DNA from 3 places in the Vibrio sp. PSi01 genome. Region 1 is predicted to be linked to each of the others. Evidence: riboswitches for the same ligand, from Rfam matches in the RefSeq annotation. Region 1 holds a riboswitch; each other region holds the start of a gene.
The links. Region 1 has a riboswitch for thiamine pyrophosphate ahead of thiD (bifunctional hydroxymethylpyrimidine kinase/phosphomethylpyrimidine kinase). Riboswitches for the same ligand answer to the same signal wherever they lie in the genome.
Positions count from the first base shown of each region.

Region 1 (3,277 bases):
CTCGGCACACTCACCATCTAACACTCGTGGCGTTGACGTGTGAGGCACAGATAAAGAGTGAGCACTCGCAGGCGTGCCTTGCAACACATACAAGTTATCCGCCAGACGCACCGCTTCTTGTGGATCATGAGTGATCAACACAACGGTTTTACCCCTTAACAGTTCACACGCTAAACTTTGCAGCTTGTGTCTCGTTACCGCATCCAGCGCAGAGAAAGGCTCATCCATCAGCACGACTGGCTTGTCTTGCATTAAGGTTCGAGCCAAAGCAACACGCTGGCGCATACCACCAGACAATTGATCCGGCATAGCATCCGCGTAATCAGCCAGACCAACAGAAATCAGTAGCTCTAACGCCTGATTTTTATGCTCGATATTTTTATGCTTATCTGCGGAATTTTGAAAGCGATGGCTCAAACACACGTTGTCGATAACCGATAGCCATGGCAGTAACAAATCTTGCTGCGCCATGTAAGCGATGCGATCCGTTAAAGGCAATTCATCAGACGTTGCCAATGTGCCCTGCCATTCCACCTTGTCGTCCAACAAGCCTGCCAGATAACGCAATACCGTGGTTTTTCCGCAGCCACTGCGACCAAGTAACACTGTCCACTTGCCTGCTTTTAAGCTCAATGACAGTCCAGATAAGGTCGCGTGCTCGCTATCTCGGTAACGCAGAGTCGCATTACTGAGTTGAACGCCAATCATATTAACGGACATTACCGTGCCCAACGAAGAAGTGATTTACAGGGCCGTGACCTTGACCAACTTGAAGTTCGTCGGCGTGAGCAATTGCTCGTGAAATGTATTGTTTACCTAGGTCGACAGCCTCTGGAAGTTTGTTGCCTTGAGCCAAGAAAGAAGCAATAGCAGAAGAGAGCGTGCAGCCCGTTCCATGTGTGTTTTTGGTAGGAAAACGCTTCGCGCTAATCAGAGCAGATGTGGTTGACAGAATCAGTAAGTCGTTACTGTTTTCATCTTTCTCCAGGTGGCCGCCTTTCAAGAGAACCGCTTTAGCACCTAGTGCGCGTAAATCTTCAATCATGCCCTGCATTTCAGCTTCGCTTTCAGGTACCGGCTTGCCTGTTAACGCCGCGCCTTCAGGCAAATTAGGCGTAATGATGTCTGCCAGCGGAATCAGCTCTTGTTTCAGTGTAGTAATGGCTGAGTTTTCTAAAAGAAGATCACCACTGGTTGCGACCATTACAGGGTCAATCACTAAGTGTTTAGGTTGGTACTGCTTAATTTTATCAGCGACGACTTTGATGATTTGCGAATCGGCCAACATGCCGACTTTTACTGCCACGATATTGAGATCAGTAAAAACCGCATCTAACTGGCTAGCAACATGGTCGAGTGGAATAGGCAAAATGGCGAAAACGCCTTGGGTATTCTGAGAGGTAATTGCGGTAATTACCGAACAAGCGAAGCTACCCGTTGCAGACATGGCTTTAATATCAGCTTGAATGCCCGCGCCACCACCACTGTCAGAACCAGCGATCGTCAATACAATCGGAGTGTTTGTTCGAATCGAACCATCAGCAGAGTGCTGTGAAACTGAGACTTTTAGCGTTAAATCTTTTGAATTAGAACTGTGTGTCATTGTCGCTCCTACTATCTTACAAGACGTAGGAGAACGAACACCGATCGAAGGAGAAGTCGCAATAAACACATGAAAGTTTTCATGGGTGCAGACGCAGATCGAGTGCTTATAGTTCCCTACGCCAGTGTTAACTGAATCAGGTTCAACGGGTCTCGATTAACGATCTCAGCAAACACCAAATAAGGTATATGCCCCCCGACTATTGATAGCGATAGTAACAGCACTCTCACAACTGAGATACTGATTTTATTCAATTATAAGAATTACACATGAAAAAATTTCAATTAGGCAAAACAAAACAAATACTTATAACGTTCCTTTAGATGGCTTCGACTGTATAAACAAGCACAACACAATCAGAGACATACCTAACCAGCCTGTAAAAGGAATCAGCTCACCGACAACACAGACGGCAAGCACCGCTGCAACTACTGGTTCAAACAGAGTCAGCAGATTGGCGCTACTCGCGGTCACGTGGCGTAAACCAAAACTGAACGCGATATAGCCCAAGCATTGTGGGATTAACGTCAGATAACTGATGACTAATACGTTAATCTGCGAGGAAAACAGGTTCTCCCCCGTAAACCAGAGCGTTGGCAGCAACAGCATCGCACCCAGGCCAAAAATACTGCCCATCGCCGCTTGTGACTTAATCCCTTTGTCGATCAGTGCTTTGGTCGCCCAAGAATAAATGGCGTAACACAACCCAGCGAGCAAACCTAAAGCAATACCGAACAGCTTGAGATCATCACCGGATTCATTCGTCGATGAAGATTCTGAAAACACCAACAACCCAATACCCACCACACCAATCGCAAAGCTAGTGAGCCAACGTTTGTTGATATTATTCTTTTTGCTAATAAGACACTCTAACAGAGCAGAAAAGAAAGGTGCGGTAGCAATCGAAACCACTGTACCAATCGCCACGCCAGATAATTTCATTGAAGAATAGAAAGCTAAAGGATAGATCGCTAAAGCCAAAGCGCTCACTGCCAACAACTTCTTGTTCTGCAAAAGCTTGTCGAAAGCGAATAGGATTTTTCGATACGCTAAGCCCGCTTGCATTAGGCCGCCGACACCCATAGAGAAAGCACCAATCGCTAATGGGCTTAGATCAGGCGCAAAACTTGCGGCGGTGCCTGTCGTGCCCCATAAAATGGAAGCAAACAAGATGGCTAAAGTGCCCATTTGGAATTCGTTAACGCGATTGATGGCAAGATTCATTTCTATTACCCAATTTTCAGTTCTGAAATAGATAATAGTGAAGATTGATAAAAGTTAGTTTGCCGAAAGGACGCTATTGTTGTTTCTAAAGACTGTCTTTCATTGAGCCTAGAAACGCCCTTGGAGACATTCCAAAGTGCTGAGAGAAGCGACGACTAAAAGCAGAAACATCACTATAACCCACATTTTCGGCTATCAATTGAACAGGTAAATCTGTGTGGGTTAACAAGGCTTGAGCTTTCTCCATACGATATCGAGTAATGTATTTAAGCGCACTGATACCCAAGCACTCTTTGAAGCGTTTTTTGAATTGAGTAGGGCTCAAACAGGCCGTTTCTGCAAGTTGTGATATGGATAACGGTTGCGTGTAGTTATCCGCTATCAGCCTTTGTACCGCACGGATTCTTGGGTCGATGCTCTTGCTCACTTGTTGTTGCTCTAACAGCAGTG
Region 1 covers NZ_JBHNYN010000034.1:3,525-6,801, forward strand. The annotation lists gene ACFI6G_RS21925 (ABC transporter ATP-binding protein) at 1-720, opposite strand, end outside; gene thiD (bifunctional hydroxymethylpyrimidine kinase/phosphomethylpyrimidine kinase) at 710-1,603, opposite strand; TPP riboswitch at 1,700-1,811, opposite strand; gene ACFI6G_RS21935 (DMT family transporter) at 1,910-2,827, opposite strand; gene ACFI6G_RS21940 (helix-turn-helix domain-containing protein) at 2,913-3,277, opposite strand, start outside.

Region 2 (3,277 bases), on a different contig from region 1:
GAGCTTCTTTTGCACCTACTGCAGGGTGGTAAAGTTCAGAGCCGGTATCACGGAACTCTTGTGATTTCTGACGCATCCCTTCCAACGGGTTATCCAACATCTTAATTTCGATAGCCTGATCAGCCGCCACTTGTTCGGTGTCTTTCGCATACTCTCGTACTTCCTGAGAGATCTTCATCGAGCAGAATTTAGGTCCACACATAGAGCAGAAGTGAGCAACCTTACCCGACTCTTGTGGCAGGGTTTCATCGTGGAAAGAACGCGCGGTTTCCGGATCTAAAGCTAGATTAAATTGGTCTTCCCAACGGAATTCAAAACGCGCTTTTGATAATGCATTGTCGCGGATCTGTGCGCCCGGATGTCCTTTTGCCAAGTCTGCTGCATGCGCTGCCAGCTTATAAGTAATCAAGCCAGTCTTCACGTCTTCTTTGTTTGGTAAGCCTAGGTGCTCTTTAGGGGTTACATAACACAGCATCGCACAGCCGTACCAACCAATCATGGCGGCACCAATACCAGAGGTAATATGGTCGTAACCAGGGGCAATATCTGTCGTCAGTGGACCTAAAGTATAGAAAGGTGCTTCGTGGCAGTGCTCTAACTGCTCGTCCATATTCTCTTTAATCAGGTGCATTGGTACATGTCCAGGGCCTTCAATAATCACCTGAACGTCGTATTCCCAAGCCACTTTAGTCAACTCACCTAGGGTCCGTAACTCCGAGAATTGAGCCTCATCATTAGCATCTGCAATAGAACCCGGACGTAAACCGTCACCTAATGATAGAGCAACATCGTACTTCGCACAGATCTCACAGATCTCACGGAAGTGGGTATAAAGGAAACTTTCTTGGTGATGAGCAAGACACCATTTCGCGATGATGGAGCCGCCACGAGAGACAATACCAGTCACACGTTTAGCGGTCATAGGAACGTAGCGAAGCAATAAGCCTGCGTGGATAGTAAAGTAATCAACACCCTGCTCTGCTTGTTCAATCAAGGTATCGCGCATCACTTCCCAGTTAAGGTCTTCCGCAACGCCATTCACTTTTTCAAGTGCCTGATACATAGGAACCGTACCAATTGGCACCGGACTATTACGCAAGATCCATTCGCGAGTCTCGTGGATATTGCGGCCGGTGGAAAGGTCCATCACGGTATCGCCACCCCAACGAGTTGACCATACTAATTTCTCAACTTCTTCTTCAATCGAAGAGCTTACTGAAGAGTTACCGATATTGGCGTTCACCTTCACTAAGAAGTTTCGGCCGATAATCATCGGTTCTGATTCTGGATGGTTGATGTTTGAAGGAATAATAGCTCGGCCTTCAGCAACCTCTTTACGTACGAACTCAGAGGTAATTTCTTTAGGTAGGTTCGCGCCAAAGTTATGGCCAGGGTGTTGATGGTTCAGCTGCTCATCAGCGAACTTCTGGCGTCCCATGTTCTCACGTATCGCAATGTACTCCATCTCAGGAGTGATAATCCCCTGACGAGCATAATGCAGCTGAGTAACACATTGACCTCCAGTCGCACGACGAATTCTAGGTAGGTTGCCGTAACGAAGGTCGTCTAGAGTTTCATCTTCTAAACGCTCTTTAGTGTAAACAGAGCTTACATCATCTAACAGTTCCGTATCACCACGCTCATCAATCCATTGCTCACGCAACTTAGGAAGGCCGCTATACAGGTCTATTTGATGTGTAGGGTCAGTGTAAACACCTGAGGTATCGTAAACTTGAATGGGTACATTAGGTTCGAATACAGGCTCTTTTTTGGTACCGCCAACAAGGCTATCAGCGAGTGATATTTCTCGTACAGGGACTTGAATGTCCTCGCGAGATCCTTGGATATAAGCTTTTTTTGAATTTGGATAAGGTTGTACGGATAAAGAATCAATGAAATTCTTCGCTTCCAGTCTTGCTTGTTTACTACTCGACATAGCATTTATCCTTGGCTTTTAGCCATTATTTATAGGGATAAAAATGCTTGACGGATTAGATGCTACAAGAGGGATCACAGCAAGAAAATGCAGTTGTGATCTGGAGATAGATCTCTAGAAGGATTCTAGTTAGATATCTACTCTTGTTCCCTTCGCAGGTATTAGCCTGATCAGGTTCAACGGATCCCGAGTTAACGGTCTCAGCCATATGGCACTCCGACAAGTACTACCGAGTATATAAAAACGGCTTGGATAAACCAAGCCGAGTTGTTAACAAACCGTAAGAAAGTTTTAAGACTTTATCAGAAGTTGGAAACCGATCCATGCTGCAGAGATGCTGAGAACCACGTTGAGTAGCACATTGAGTCCCATCTTAAAGAAAGCACCCTGCTGCATAAGAAGCACGTTATCCATCGAAAATGTAGAAAATGTAGTCAATGCTCCAAGGAAACCAAGACCGATGATCTGTCTCCATGGTTCTGTCGCAACCATCTCATTCTCAAATGCTGCGATGAGTAATCCCATAATTAAAGAGCCAATCACGTTAACGGTCAGCGTACCATAAGGAAAGCCACGCCCTAGCATCACTACACATAACTCTGAAATCAAATAGCGCGAACAAGCACCAAATGCGCCACCAATGGCAATAAAACCTAAAATAGATAACTGACCCATGAATCCTCCCAAACAATAGTCCCTATATTCTAGCTTTACCGCCGATAAAAGCGAGGGTAGAAACTAAGAATGCATGCGCAAATATTAAACGTTACAGGTGTCACTTAACTTCGATATATCCCATTAAACCCGTTTTCATGTGTTCTATAACATGACAGTGATACATCCAACGTCCGGGGTTGTCTGCAACAAATGCAGCTTTAGCTCGGCCGTTTCTTCCAAGTAGCACTGTATCGGTATGGAAAGGTTCTTCAATTTTTTTACCATCAAGTTCCAATACAGTGAATGTATGACCGTGAATATGAATCGGGTGATGATATTGAGTGACGTTCTTAAGATCGAATATGTAAGTCTTACCTAACTCTAAAGTCGCCAACGGTTCAGGGATACTGTCTTTGCTCATCCCCTCCCATGCTCTTTTATTAGTAAGCCAAAATTTAGGCATGGACTTCCCATCTTTAGATACTGGTGATACCGCGCCTTCCCACTCGAACACAAAATCGATCTCTTCAGCATTAGCAAGATCTAGGTTAGGTACTGGATTCAATGGTAATAATGGCAACACTCGCTTTTGAGTAAATGCTGAATCTACGACTTCAAATTCACACAAAGAAAATGGGAAACGTCCCTTCATTTGGAGAACGTTAACTCGCTCACCAGCTTTAG
Region 2 covers NZ_JBHNYN010000028.1:1,228-4,504, reverse strand. The annotation lists gene thiC (phosphomethylpyrimidine synthase ThiC) at 1-1,936, opposite strand, end outside; TPP riboswitch at 2,067-2,165, opposite strand; gene crcB (fluoride efflux transporter CrcB) at 2,228-2,611, opposite strand; gene ACFI6G_RS21280 (multicopper oxidase family protein) at 2,712-3,277, opposite strand, start outside.
Region 2: it holds a riboswitch for thiamine pyrophosphate, as region 1 does, so the genes downstream of both, thiC (phosphomethylpyrimidine synthase ThiC) here and thiD (bifunctional hydroxymethylpyrimidine kinase/phosphomethylpyrimidine kinase) in region 1, are expected to answer to the same signal.

Region 3 (3,277 bases), on a different contig from region 1:
ACTGCTCAGTACAGTGAGTGCCTGGGAGTTAATACCACCTAGAACAACCATGGCTAATGGCGGTAATACCAGTATTGAGACTATGATGATCCAAAAGCTATCCCAAGCTTTTGACCACCAGCTGTCCTTAACCAAATATTTATCTTCCGACAGCTGACTAGCCGTCACAGAGATGGGCTTAGACAAACGCTGAATACTCACCGCTAATACGCCACACAACAGCATTTGCCATATCGCGAGTAACGCGCCAGCCTGCAGGTCAAAGTCGAATTTAATTGCTTGGTAGATGGCTAGCTCAATGGTGGTTGATTTCGGACCACCACCCAACGCCATCACGGTAGCAAAGCTGGTGAAGCACAACATGAAGACCAAACCGCACACATGCGGCAGCTGCTGTCTTAACCTCGGCCATTCAACCCATTTAAATTTATTCCAATGGCTCATGCCTAAATGAGCACACAGCTTGTGCTGCTCGGCAGGCACGGTATCCAAAGCTTGCAGAAGTAAACGGCTGGCGTAAGGCAGGTTGAAAAAAACATGCGCTAGCAAAATACCATTCAAGCCATAAATCGAGAATGGTAGCTCTATGTCGAAGTTCGCTAAGAACTTAGCTAACCAACCACTGTTGCCGTAAATCGCCAGCAAGCCAAATACGCCGACCAACACAGGTAGAACCAAGGTTGACGCGAACAACCTTAATAACAAGGCTCTTCCAAAGAACTGTCTGCGACACAGAGCATGCGCAATAGGTATAGCAAAGCCAACACTCAGCACAGTTGAGAGTGTCGCCTGATAAAAACTGAATTTCGTTACATGCCAATAGTAAGGATCAGACCATACTAGGCTGATATCAAGAGAAGGGGCATTGCTAAGCAATGCCCCAACTGCTGAAACCACGAAGGCGGTAATGAGTATCGCAACCCAGATCCCGACCTTAGGTGTTTTCTTTATCATAAATTAATTATTTACCGTAAATGGCTCATTCCAAACATCACGAATGAGCCTTTAAGTACAGGGCGCTCATCTTTTTAATAGTAAGTTAAAAAGTAAGTGCACTCTGCCATTCACGAATCCATGGCTTACGCTTAGATGCTATTTCTTCAGGCGTGAAACCTAGCGCTTTTTGAGGAACCGTAAGTTGCTCGAACCCTTTTGGAAGCTCAATATCTGTCACTGGGTACATCCAGTTACCCGTTGGCATCGCTGATTGGAACTCGTCACTCAGGATAAATACCATAAATTCATCAGCCAGCTTTTCGTTCTTGCTGCCTTTGACCTTAGCTGCCACTTCGACTTGAGTATAATGACCTTCTTCAAAGCTTGCTGCTGCGTACTTAGAATCACCTTCTGCAATGATGTGGTAAGCCGGAGAAGTCGTGTAAGACAGGACTAAGTCCGACTCGCCTTTTAGGAACATAGAGTAAGCCTCAGACCAACCTTTAGTCACAGTAACCGTTTTCTGAGCGAGCTTCTTCCACGCGTCTGTCGCTTCATCACCGTAAACAGACTTCATCCATAGCATCATGCCTTGACCTGGTGTTGATGTACGTGGATCCTGGTAGATAACCTTAAGATCATCACGCTGCTCAACCAGTTCTTTAAGGCTCTTAGGTGGATTTACCAACTTCTCTTTGTTGTAAATAAAAGCAAAGTAGCCAAAGTCATATGGAACAAAAGTGCTGTCACTCCAACCATTAGGAAGCGTTACTGATGACGTATCAACACTGTGCTCAGCCAATAAGCCCGTCGCTTTCGCTTCAGCCATTAGATTGTTATCTAGGCCTAACACGATATCAGCTTTGCTGTTACCACCTTCAAGACGCAAGCGATTTAAAATAGACACGCCATCTTCTAGCGCGACAAAATTCACATCACAACCACACTTTTCTTCGAATGCTTTTTCAACGGCAGGACGAGGGCCCCAATCCGCAGCAAAAGAATCATAGGTATATACAGTTAGAGTATTGTCTGCAGCAACGGCAGAGAAAGAGATAGCTGTAGTAACAGCAAGAGTTGTAAATGTTAATTTCACTGGACGCTCTCCATGGTCTGAGCGGCACAGGTTTGAGGGAGGAGAACGGTAGAAGTTGTTCCTAACTCAATTCCTACGCCAGCATTATCTGGTTCAGGTTTACGGGTCCCAAGCACTTGCTTGATCTCAGCTCGCATTCATTATTTGAATGGTTTGCTCCCCGATGAGTGTTCAGAATTGTAATTCGAATTTTAACAATAAGCTATCAAGTTTGGATCAATTACGTTGATCGTACCCCCAACGTGGCACTAAACCTTGCTCGATACCAAGATGATCGAGAATACGCGCCACCATAAAATCGACCAGATCTTCGATCGACTTAGGTTGGTGATAAAAACCCGGAGCCGCGGGCATGATCGTTACGCCCATGGTCGAGAGTTTGTGCATGTTCTCTAAGTGCAACGTAGAAAATGGCGTCTCACGAACCACTAACAACAGCTGGCCTCGCTCTTTCATAACCACGTCCGCTGCTCGCTCGATCAGGTTGTCCGATAAGCCGTGAGCAATGGATGCCAAGCTTCCAGCAGAACATGGACACACCACCATCTGCTTCGGTGCTGCTGAACCAGAGGCAACCGGTGAGAACCAATCATCTTTGCCACACACCACCAGCTTTTCTGGGTCGCAACCTAAATGCTTAACTAAAGCTTGTTTCGCAGCATCTGGCCCAGCAGGTAACTTAAGTTCATGCTCGGTCGCCAACACCACTCGAGCTGCCGACGATATCAGCAAATAAACCTGATAATCTGCCGCCAGTAGGCATTCAAGTAAACGCAGTCCGTAAGGCGCACCAGATGCGCCAGTGAAAGCGAGGGTTATCGCTTTATCGTGTTTTGTCATGTTCTCAATTACTTCAAATTATAAGGTCGTGGATGTCGTTAGCCTTTGAGTGCCAATCCATCCAACAGTTTTTGGTGAATGCCACCAAAGCCACCATTACTCATTACCAAGATTTGGTCGCCCGCTTGTGCCTCTGAGACAATTTTAGCAACGAATGCATCCATATCATCACTCACATACGCAGGTTGGTGACAAGCGTCTGCGACATCTTGAACCGACCAATCAATATTATCCGGTTGGAATAAGTAGGTAGAATCCGCCTGTTTCAACGAATCAGCCAAAGTTTCTTTGTGCACACCACGTTTCATTGTGGCAGAACGAGGCTCTAAAACGGCAATGATTTTTTTCGTGTCGACCTTATTACGTAATCCGCCCAGAGTAAGTTCAATCGCCGTTGGGTGATGT
Region 3 covers NZ_JBHNYN010000018.1:47,741-51,017, reverse strand. The annotation lists gene thiP (thiamine/thiamine pyrophosphate ABC transporter permease ThiP) at 1-954, opposite strand, end outside; gene thiB (thiamine ABC transporter substrate binding subunit) at 1,040-2,032, opposite strand; TPP riboswitch at 2,086-2,205, opposite strand; gene ACFI6G_RS18835 (flavin prenyltransferase UbiX) at 2,249-2,872, opposite strand; gene mpl (UDP-N-acetylmuramate:L-alanyl-gamma-D-glutamyl-meso-diaminopimelate ligase) at 2,911-3,277, opposite strand, start outside.
Region 3: it holds a riboswitch for thiamine pyrophosphate, as region 1 does, so the genes downstream of both, thiB (thiamine ABC transporter substrate binding subunit) here and thiD (bifunctional hydroxymethylpyrimidine kinase/phosphomethylpyrimidine kinase) in region 1, are expected to answer to the same signal.